Regions from separate parts of the Streptomyces sp. YIM S03343 genome, predicted to be linked through region 2. Evidence: riboswitches for the same ligand, from Rfam matches in the RefSeq annotation. Region 2 holds a riboswitch; the other holds the start of a gene.
What was found. A riboswitch is a leader RNA that binds a small molecule or an ion and turns the genes downstream of it on or off. The one in region 2 is predicted to bind S-adenosylmethionine.
Positions count from the first base shown of each region.

Region 1: another riboswitch for S-adenosylmethionine. It lies ahead of thrC (threonine synthase); the one in region 2 lies ahead of ACSYGN_RS02375 (putative leader peptide).

Region 1 is NZ_JBPUKX010000001.1:5,067,394-5,072,699, reverse strand. It holds gene groL (chaperonin GroEL) at 1-695, opposite strand, end outside; gene ACSYGN_RS22105 (hypothetical protein) at 917-1,075, shown strand; gene ACSYGN_RS22100 (cold-shock protein) at 1,065-1,268, opposite strand; gene ACSYGN_RS22095 (ubiquitin-like small modifier protein 1) at 1,756-2,031, opposite strand; gene thrC (threonine synthase) at 2,207-3,490, opposite strand; SAM riboswitch class I at 3,509-3,654, opposite strand; gene ACSYGN_RS22085 (glucosyl-3-phosphoglycerate synthase) at 3,837-4,781, shown strand; gene ACSYGN_RS22080 (alpha,alpha-trehalose-phosphate synthase (UDP-forming)) at 5,058-5,306, shown strand, end outside.
Region 2 is NZ_JBPUKX010000001.1:517,883-523,188, forward strand. It holds gene ACSYGN_RS02360 (aliphatic sulfonate ABC transporter substrate-binding protein) at 1-135, shown strand, start outside; gene ACSYGN_RS02365 (ABC transporter ATP-binding protein) at 175-972, shown strand; partial or broken gene ACSYGN_RS02370 (ABC transporter permease) at 959-1,884, shown strand; SAM riboswitch class IV at 2,066-2,175, shown strand; gene ACSYGN_RS02375 (putative leader peptide) at 2,205-2,324, shown strand; partial or broken gene ACSYGN_RS02380 (ABC transporter substrate-binding protein) at 2,507-2,998, shown strand; gene ACSYGN_RS02385 (hypothetical protein) at 2,943-3,230, shown strand; gene ACSYGN_RS02390 (ABC transporter permease) at 3,227-3,541, shown strand; partial or broken gene ACSYGN_RS02395 (ATP-binding cassette domain-containing protein) at 3,605-3,991, shown strand; gene ACSYGN_RS02400 (DUF1684 domain-containing protein) at 3,988-4,812, shown strand; gene ACSYGN_RS02405 (LLM class flavin-dependent oxidoreductase) at 4,861-5,306, shown strand, end outside.

The DNA of each region.
Region 1 (5,306 bases), 4.5 Mb from region 2:
AGCAGGTCCTTGACCGAGGAGATCTTGGAGTTGGCGATCAGGATGTACGGGTCGTCGAGGACGGCCTCCATACGCTCCATGTCGGTGGCGAAGTACGCCGAGATGTAGCCCTTGTCGAAGCGCATGCCCTCGGTGAGCTCGAGCTCCAGACCGAAGGTCTGCGACTCCTCGACGGTGATGACGCCTTCCTTGCCGACCTTGTCCATGGCCTCGGCGATCAGCTCGCCGATCTGGGTGTCGGCGGCGGAGATGGAGGCCGTGGAGGCGATCTGCTCCTTGGTCTCGACGTCCTTGGCCTGCTCCAGCAGGGCGGCGGAGACGGCCTCGACGGCCTTCTCGATACCGCGCTTGAGGGCCATCGGGTTGGCGCCGGCGGCTACGTTGCGCAGGCCCTCCTTGACCAGGGCCTGGGCGAGCACGGTCGCGGTGGTCGTACCGTCACCGGCGACGTCGTCCGTCTTCTTGGCGACTTCCTTGACCAGCTCGGCGCCGATCTTCTCGTACGGGTCCTCGAGCTCGATCTCCTTGGCGATGGACACACCGTCGTTGGTGATCGTGGGGGCGCCCCACTTCTTCTCGAGGACGACGTTGCGGCCCTTGGGGCCGAGCGTCACCTTCACGGCGTCCGCGAGCTGGTTCATGCCGCGCTCGAGGCCGCGCCGCGCCTCCTCGTCGAACGCGATGATCTTGGCCATGTGAAGTGGTCCCTCCAGGACTGGGGGTGATTCCTTCGGACCGCGCCCGCGCCCGCGACGGACGGCTCGCCGGCCCGTGGTTCCTTGCCCCACGCGGCCTGCGGGCCTCACCGACCCGGTCCTTCATTGTCACTCTCACCTTCAGAGTGCTAACGCCAATGATTAGCACTCGCCCCTGTCGAGTGCAAGCGCCTCCGGCAGGGTCGGCCGAGGGTCAGCCCTTGGCGAACAGCAGCCCTACGACGTCCGACGGCAGCCGTACGACGTCCGCACGGCAGCCGTACGACGTCTGCACGGCGTCCGGGCACGCGAAGGGCCCGCACCCGGTGCGGGTGCGGGCCCTTCGCAGGAAATACGTGCAGTTGACGTTCAGGCGGTGACGCGGACCATGTCGGCCTGCGGGCCCTTCTGGCCCTGCGAGATCTCGAACTCGACGCGCTGACCCTCTTCCAGGGTGCGGTAGCCGTCCATCTGGATCGCGCTGTAGTGGACGAAGACGTCCGCACCACCGTCGACCGCGATGAAGCCGTACCCCTTCTCCGCGTTGAACCACTTGACGGTGCCCTGAGCCATGCCTAACTCCCCTATTACTGGCCCTTGCACAGATCCACACTTCGCGGATCCGGGTCAGACCTCACCCCCCATGGATTGGGGGCGTGCGCCGGAACGCGTCGACCGCGGCTGAATGTATCTGTCCAACTGCCGTCTGCAACAGGTCAATCGGACGAGAAATCCGGGCACGCACGGTCGGGAATCTCCCGAGAATTCACCTGAATTCAGGGCAAGTCGGGCCCCATAAAAGGCGTATAAGGCGCAAAAGGTTCGCACACTTTGGCTACTTCTTGCCGTTCGCCCGGCACATTCACAGGGTCTTCACCCTGAAGATCACGAGCGCCTTCCCCAACCCTACCGCGTTCAACCCAACTGAATTACCCCCTCCGCTTCTCTCACGGAGGAGGCAATTCGATGAACAGTGAGTGAGCGACGTTACCCCCGGTAACAGTGGTGGGCTCCGTGGTGCACTCCGGGCGGGCGCTCCGGGGGTGCGCTCCTGGGGTGCTCAGCCTCCGGCGACGGCGGGGATGATCGACACGCCCGCCCCGTCCGGAGTAGCCGTCTCCAGGCCCTGCTCGAAGCGGACGTCGTCGTCGTTGACGTAGACGTTCACGAACCGGCGCAGCTTGCCCTGGTCGTCCAGGACCCGGGCGGCGATGCCGGTGTGGTTCTTCTCCAGGTCGGTGATGACATCGGCGAGGGTCGCGCCCTCGGCCGCCACTTCGGCCTGCCCACCGGTGTAGGTGCGCAGGATGGTGGGGATGCGGACGGTGACACTCATGCGACTTGACCTCCGGTGACAAGGGGACTACGTTGCGTCGCGACCGCCGGGCCGGCGGTTTCGGCCTGTGGAGCTGGCATAAGACCTCGGCTTGGGTTCGTCCCGGGGGCAGCCGGCGGTGAAGCAGGAAACCCGGCGGGCGACCGCTGGACTCCTCGGGACTCGGAGGAGGAGGTCAAGCGAGGCCAGCCTCTCGGAACGACTCAAGGTTGGGACGGATGGTGGCGGTCAGCCCGGTGCCGGCCACCGCGTCGAGGGTCTTGAGGCCGTCGCCCGTGTTGAGGACGACCGTGGTGAGGGTGGGGTCGAGGACGCCGTCGTCGATCAGCTTCTTCGTCACGCCCACCGTCACACCGCCCGCCGTCTCGGCGAAGATGCCCTCGGTGCGGGCGAGCAGCCCGATCGCCTCGACGACCTGATCGTCCGTCACGTCCTCCACGGCGCCGCCGGTACGGCGCGCGATGTCGAGGACGTAGGGCCCGTCGGCCGGGTTGCCGATGGCGAGCGACTTGGCGATGGTGTTCGGCTTCTGCGGCCGTACGACGTCGTGCCCGGCCTTGAAGGCGGTGGACACCGGCGAGCAGCCCTCGGCCTGCGCACCGAAGATCTTGTACGGCCGGTCCTCCACCAGACCCAGCTCGATCAGTTCCTTCAGCCCCTTGTCGACCTTGGTGAGCTGCGAACCGGAGGCCACCGGTACGACGATCTGGTCGGGCAGCCGCCAGCCGAGCTGCTCGCAGACCTCGTACGCCAGGGTCTTGGAGCCCTCCGCGTAGTACGGCCGCAGATTGACGTTGACGAAGCCCCAGCCCTCGCCCGCCGGATCGCCGATCAGCTCGGAGCAGAAGCGGTTCACATCGTCGTAGGTGCCCTCGATACCGACCAGATCGCCGCCGTAGATCGCGGCCATGACGATCTTGCCCTGCTCCAGGTCGTGCGGGATGAACACGCACGAGCGCAGCCCGGCGCGGGCCGCGGCGGCACCCACCGCACCGGCCAGATTGCCGGTCGAGGAGCAGGAGAGCGTGGTGAAGCCGAAAGCGCGGGCGGCCTCCAGCGCCTGGGCCACGACACGGTCCTTGAAGGAGTGCGTCGGATTGCCGGAGTCGTCCTTCACATACAGACCGCCGGTCACCCCGAGTTCCCGGGCGAGACGGTCGGCCTTGACGAGTTTCGTCCAGCCGGGATTGATGTTCGGCTTGTCCGCCACGTCCGCGGGGACGGGCAGCAGTGGCGCATAACGCCAGATGTTCGCGGGTCCCGCCTCGATACGCTTACGGAGCTCCTCGGTGTCGTAGGACGAGAAGTCGTAGGAGATCTCCAGCGGGCCGAAACACTCCGCACAGGCGAAGACCGGGCCGAGCGGTACGCGATGGCCGCATTCCCGGCAGCTCAGAGCGGCGGCGGGCCCGAGATCGACGGAGGATTCCGTGGTGCTTGCAAGTGACTGCGCGGCCATGAGAGGCGAGGCCCTTTCTCCTCATCTTCCTCACGACGCATCTCGTCGTGAGACGGATTTGGCACCTTCCCTCGCCGGGAGCCTCGCAGCGGATGCCGAGACCGGTCGTAGGGGGGTTGCCGGGGCTTCACCGGGCCGTATCCCTCTGCCCCTCTGGATGAGCGGTATGCACTTGTGGACGCCGGAGACCTCGGACATGCGATGGTCATCCGCGTTGTTCAAGACTGTAACCGAAGGCCAGGAGAGTTGAGATAGTCGTCCGAACCGCGAGATGGATCACAGGGATCACATGGATCGCAGGGATCACATGGTGATGTGTGGCCGCAACAGTGAGGAGCCGCAAGCTGTGCTGGAAGAAGTCGAGCGCTGGCTGAGCGATCGCTCCTGGTCCGTGACCGATCGCCCCCTTCACAGGATCATGGCGGCGAAGCAGCGCACGGGTCAGTCGGTGTCCGTCGTCCTGCCCGCGCTCAACGAGGAGGAAACGGTCGGCGACATCGTCGCGATCATCCGCCACGACCTCATGCAGCAGGTCCCGCTGGTCGACGAGATCGTCGTCGTCGACTCCGGGTCCACCGACCGCACCTCCCAGGTCGCCGCCGCCGCGGGCGCCCGGGTCGTCCACCGCGACCACATCCTGCCGCGCATCCCCGCCGTGCCCGGCAAGGGCGAGGTGCTGTGGCGCTCCCTCCTGGTCACCGGCGGGGACATCGTTTGCTTCATCGACGCCGATCTGAAGGAGTTCTCCTCCGACTTCGTCTCCGGCATCGTCGGCCCGCTGCTCACCGACCCGGAGGTCGACCTGGTCAAGGCCATGTACGACCGTCCGCTCGGCGGCGCCGCCGGGCAGGGCGGCCGGGTCACCGAGCTGATGGCCCGCCCGCTGCTCAATATGCACTGGCCCCAGCTCGCCGGCTTCGTCCAGCCGCTCGGCGGCGAGTACGCGGCCCGGCGCAGTCTGCTGGAGCTGCTGCCGTTCCCGGTGGGCTACGGCATCGAGCTGGGCATGCTCGTCGACGCCCTGCATCTCGTCGGCCTCGACGCACTGGCCCAGGTCGACGTGGGGGTACGCAAGCACCGGCACCAGGACGGGCAGGCGCTGGGGCGGATGGCCGCGGCGATCTACCGCACCGCCCAGCTCCGGCTGGCCCGCGGGCATCTGATCCGGCCGTCGCTCACGCAGTTCGAGCGGGGGGCGGAGGGGTTCGAGGCACGGACGTATTCCGTGGACACGGAGGAGCGGCCGCCTATGGCCGAGATCGTGGAGTATGCGGAGCGGCGGGTGGCCTGACCGGGGGCTGGGGGGCTGAGGTTTGCGCAGTTCCCCGCGCCCCTGGATTTGTCCGGTTCGATGTCGGGTGCGGGTGCGTCGTGGCTGGTCGCTCCCCCAAGCTCTCAACTTCGTTCGAGCAGGGAGGTACCCCCATCGCGGCAGAGCCGCAGATCGATGCGCCCCGCGCCCCTTCAGGCACGCTGCCGCCCCGGCGCCAGTGCCTTACCGGGCACACCCGCCCGGTGTGAGTGAGCATACGTTTGACACCCCTCCCGACGGGCTAGGTCTGGGCTTATGGCCACTACGTCAAGCGGCGCAGCCCACCCCGTGCTGGTCGCGTCCAATCGCGGCCCCATCTCGTACCAGGTGCGCGAGGACGGTTCCCTGCACGCCAAACGCGGCGGTGGCGGTCTGGTGTCCGGGCTCTCGGCCATCGGGCCGGACGCCGGCGCCCTGTGGGTGTGCTCGGCACTCGGCGACGGGGACCGCGAGGCGGTACGGCGCGGGGTCGGCGAGCCCGGTGTGCGAATGCTGGACATCCCG
Region 2 (5,306 bases):
GCGGAGCACGCGGTGAAGGCCGGCCTGCTGGACAAGCCCGATCTGAAGGGCATCTACGACCTCACCCTGCTCAACAAGGTCCTCAAGGCCGAGGGCAAGTCCGAGGTCAGCGACGCCGGTCTCGGCGCCCAGTAACGCCGACCGGACCCGATGAGTACCCAGGAGGTGACGACCATGGCCACCACGATTGCCAAGGCTGCCGAGGACGCCACGTCGGTGACGCACGCCGCCCGTATCGAGCACGTCTCGAAGTCCTTCCCCGCCCCGGGCACGCCCGGTGGACAGCAGCTCGTCCTGGACGACATCACGCTCGATGTCGCACCGGGCGAGTTCGTCACCCTCCTGGGGGCCTCCGGCTGCGGCAAGTCCACTCTGCTCAACCTGGTCGCGGGACTGGACCGGCCGTCCGCCGGCTCCATCAGCACGGACGGCCGGCCCGCCCTGATGTTCCAGGAACACGCGCTGTTCCCGTGGCTGACCGCGGGCAAGAACATAGAACTCGCGCTGAAGCTGCGCGGGGTCGCCAAGCCGGAGCGCCGGCAGGAGGCGGAACGGCTGCTGGACCTCGTACGGCTGCACGGCGCTTACCGCAAGCGGGTGCACGAACTGTCCGGAGGTATGCGACAGCGCGTCGCGCTGGCCCGTGCGCTGGCCCAGGACAGCCGACTGCTGCTGATGGACGAGCCGTTCGCCGCCCTTGACGCGATCACCCGTGACGTACTGCACGACGAGCTGACCCGCATCTGGCGCGAAACAGGTCTGTCGGTGCTGTTCGTGACGCACAACGTGCGGGAAGCCGTGCGGCTGGCAGAGCGCGTAGTGCTGCTTTCCTCGCGGCCGGGGCGCATCGCCCGGGAGTGGACGGTCGGCATTCCGCAGCCGCGCCGCATCGAGGACAGCGCGGTCGCCGAGCTGTCCGTCGAGATCACCGAAGAACTGCGTGGGGAGATCCGCCGCCATGGCCAGCACTGACACCGGTGCCGACATCGAGAAGGACGGCTCTCCCGGAGCCGGGGAGCCCCGGGATCCGCACGATCTGACGGGTCTGGAGGCCGGGCTCGACGCGCTGGACTCGGTGCAGGCCGGTCGTACACCGCTGCGCGAGACGCTGATACGCAAGGTGCTGCCGCCCGTCACCGCCGTCGTACTGGTGCTGGTGGTCTGGCAGTTGCTGGTGTGGGCAAAGGTCGCTCCCGACTACAAGCTGCCCTCGCCGTCCGACGTGTGGGGCGAGCTACGTGACGCCTGGCTGCAGGGCACGCTGGTCGGCTACATCTGGACGAGCGTCTCGCGCGGTCTGCTCGGCTTCCTGCTGGCGCTCGTCATCGGGACGCCGCTGGGCCTGCTGGTCGCCCGGGTGAGGTTCGTGCGAGCGGCCATCGGCCCGGTCCTGTCCGGTCTGCAGTCGCTGCCGTCGGTGGCCTGGGTGCCGCCCGCCGTGATCTGGCTGGGCCTGAACGACTCAATGATGTACGCCGTGATCCTGCTCGGTGCGGTCCCGTCCATCGCCAACGGCCTCGTCGCGGGCGTCGACCAGATCCCGCCGCTGTTCCTGCGCGCCGGACGGACGCTGGGCGCGACCGGGCTGCGCGGGGCCTGGCACATCGTGATGCCGGGGGCGCTGCCCGGATATCTGGCAGGGCTGAAGCAGGGCTGGGCGTTCTCGTGGCGCTCGCTCATGGCCGCCGAGATCATCGCGTCCTCGCCCGATCTGGGCGTCGGACTCGGCCAGTTGCTGGAGAACGGGCGGAACAACTCGAGCATGCCGCAGGTGTTCCTGGCCATCTTCTTGATCCTGCTCGTCGGTATCGCCATCGACCTGCTGATCTTCAGCCCGCTGGACGGTGGGTACTGCGCAGCCGGGGCCTGCTCGTCAGCCGCTGAACGAACGGACAGCGTTCTCGTGACTCCGAAACAGCCGCGGCGCGGTGGATCATCAGGACATTCCCCAGCACCTGGATCTACATCGGAGCCTCGATCCGCCACACTCGACGCGCCGCCGTGAGTTTTCCGACTCACCTCTCGACATTGACGAGCTACGGCGGCGATCGGTAAAGTTTCAACTGGCATTGAGTGTCAGCATCAAGCCCTGGCTTGCTGACCGGCAACCCTCCGACGCGGTGGGGTGCTCCAGGTGAAAGCCCGGCCGGGTCGCCGACCCGGCAAGCGCGTGGCCCTGCGGCAGGGGCCTGGAACATGGAGGAATGAGCGTGCGGCACAGCAGCATCTCAAGTCCCTCCATCGCTGCGGCGGTTCTCTCCCGATTCTCCCGCCGACGCCACATCGACCTGCAGCGCACCACCAGCTGCCTGTGTCAGGACTGACTTCGTCCCGTCGGCCGTCCGAGGACGTACACCGCTGGTTTTGACGCCCGCGCAAACTCCTGATCTTTTCCCCTTACTCCGCTTTAGCCGTGTCGCTCTTCCTCGGGAGCAACGCCATCCACGCATCTCCATTGTCCTCGCGGCAAGTGCAATGACGGCGTTCGAGTAGGAGAACTCATTCCGTGATATCGCATCCGGATTCCCGCCCTGCCCGATGGGCGGCCCTGACCGCACTCCTGACAACCAGTATGCTGCTGACCGCATGCTCGTCCGGCAGTGGCAGCAGCCAGGCCAGGTCCGGCGGCACGCTGACCTTCGCGGTGGGTTCCAACGCCGGCTGCGTGGATCCGCAGCAGGTCGCCAGCAACGACACCGTCTACTCGCTGCGCCAGGTGGTCGACTCCCTGACCGACCAGGACCCCAAGACCGGCAAGATCGTGCCGTGGCTGGCGAAGAGCTGGGACATCAGCACGGACACGACGACCTTCACCTTCCACCTAAGATCCGGTGTCACCTTCAGCGACGGGACGCCGCTGACCGCGCAGGCGGTCAAGGACAACTTCGACGCGGTGCCGAGGCTCGGCGCCCTGGGGACGCTGGCTCAGGGGTATCTCAGCGGTGTGGAGAGCACCACGGTGGTCGATCCGCTCACGGTGCGGGTTCGGTACCGACGAGCTGGGACGCGACCTGTTCTCCCGGGTGGTGCACGGTGCGCAGCTGTCGTTGAAGGCCACGCTCATCGCAGTGGCGGTCGCCTTCGTGGTCGGCGGTCTGCTCGGCCTGGCCGACGGTTTCGTCGGCCGTTGGGTGGACGACGTGCTGATGCGCTTCGTCGACGTACTGCTGTCGATCCCGGCGCTGTTCCGTCCCTGGCGCTGGTCACGGCGCTGGGCTACGGAACAGTGAAGGTCGCCGTCGCGGTCGGGGCCGCTGGCGTCGCAGCCTTCGCCCGGGTGACGCGCGCGGAGGTGCTGCGGGTGCGACAGGCGGTGTTCGTCGAGGCGTCCCGCTCGTGCAGGGCCCACTGGTACTCGGTCCTCGGCCGGCACGTACTGCCCAACGCGGCCGGCCCGGTGATCGTCCTGGCCACCCTCGACTTCGGCACCTCCGTCCTGGCCGTGTCGTCACTGAGTTTCCTCGGCTACGGGGCGCCACCCCCCGCGCCGGAATGGGGCACGTTGATCTCCGACGGCCGCAACTACCTGGGCAACGCCTGATGGCTCGCCGCATTGCCCGGCCTGGCGATCGCCACGACCGTGCTGGCCACCAACCGCATCACGTCGACGCTGGAGCGCCGCCCGGCGGAACTGTCCGGCGGCCAGCGGCAGCGCGTCGCGATCGCCCGCGCCCTGGCGCTCTTCCCCGACCTGGTGGTCTGCGACGAGCCGGTGTCCGCGCTCGATGTCTCCGTCCAGGCCCAGGTCCTCGACCTGCTGGCCGACACCGAGGTGGCGTACCTGTTCATCTGGCACGACCTCGCCGTCGTACGCCAGATCGCGCACGAGGTCGCCGTCATGCGGGCCGGCCGCATCGTCGAGACGGGTACCACCGACGAGCTCTTCACCCGCCCCCGCCACGAGTACACCCGTGAACTGCTCGCGGCGATCCCCGGCGGCCGTCACTCCACGGCCGCATACGAACCGCTGGAAGCGAAGGAGCACGCATGACCGTTCAGGGCACCATGGCAGACCTGTCCGCGTTCACCCGCGACTGGGAGGAATGGCACACCCGGCAGGAGGCACGACTCGCCGACCCGCACGGGTTCCTCGCCGTCACCGGCCTGCACTGGCTCGGTGACGAGCCACAGCGCTTCCCGGACGCTCCGGGTGCCTGGTCGACCGGCGCCGACGGGGTCGTCGTGGTCCTCGACGAGGATGAGGAACTGGTCGTGGACGGAACCCCCGTCCGTGGCGAGCACCGCTTCGGGGTGCTCCCGGAGCGCGGCAAAGTCGACGCGGTCTGGGGCGACGCCGTGATCGAGGTGGCCAAGCGCGGCGGACACGACATCGTCCGTCCCCGGCACCCGGACACCCCGCTGCGCACCGCCTTCACCGGCACTCCCGCCTACGCCCCGCATCCCCGCTGGGCGGTGACCGGCCGCTACACGGCATTCGACGAGCCACGACCGACGACCGTGGGCGCGGCGGTCGAGGGCCTGGAGCACGTGTACGACGCGCCGGGCCGGGTGGAGTTCGAGCTGGACGGACGGCCTCTGGCGTTGACCGCGTTCCCCGGACACAGCCAGGGCAGTCTGCTGGTGCTGTTCACCGACGCGACCTCAGGGGTCACCACCTACGGGGCCAACCGGGCCCTCGCTCTCGGCCCGCCCGCAGCCGACGGCACGGTCGTCCTGGACTTCAACCGGGCGACGAACCTGCCGTGCGCCTACACCGACCTGGCCACCTGCCCGCTGCCGCCGGCCGAGAACCGGCTGCCCGTGGCGATCGAGGCCGGGGAGAAGATCCCCCGCGAGCGAGGCGGCTCCTGAGTACCCGGCGCCACCGAGAGGACCCCGACCAAGAGGGACGAACACCGCATGAGCATCCCTGCAATCAGCTCGCTGGCCTTTCTCACGCCGGGCAACTTCGCCGACGACGACCCGTACACCGGCCTGGAGGAGACGCTGCAGCTGTTCGAGTACGGCGAACGGCTGGGCTTCGACGGCGCCTGGATCCGGCAACGTCATCTCGAGCACGGTGTCGGCTCGGCCGCGGTCTTCCTCGCAGCGGCCGGCCAGCGCACCGAACGGGTCGAGCTGGGGACCGCAGTCATCCCGATCGGGTACGAGAGCCCGTTCCGGCTCGCCAAGGACCTGGCGCTGGCCGACGTGCTGTCCCGCGGCCGGCTCCAGGCCGGCTTCAGCACCGGCATGCCGCATGCCGAACTCCTCGGCGACCTGGTGTACGACGGGGACTGGCGCAGCTTCGACCTGTCCTACGGCAGGATCGTCCGCGTCATCGACAGCCTGCGCGGCGACTACCT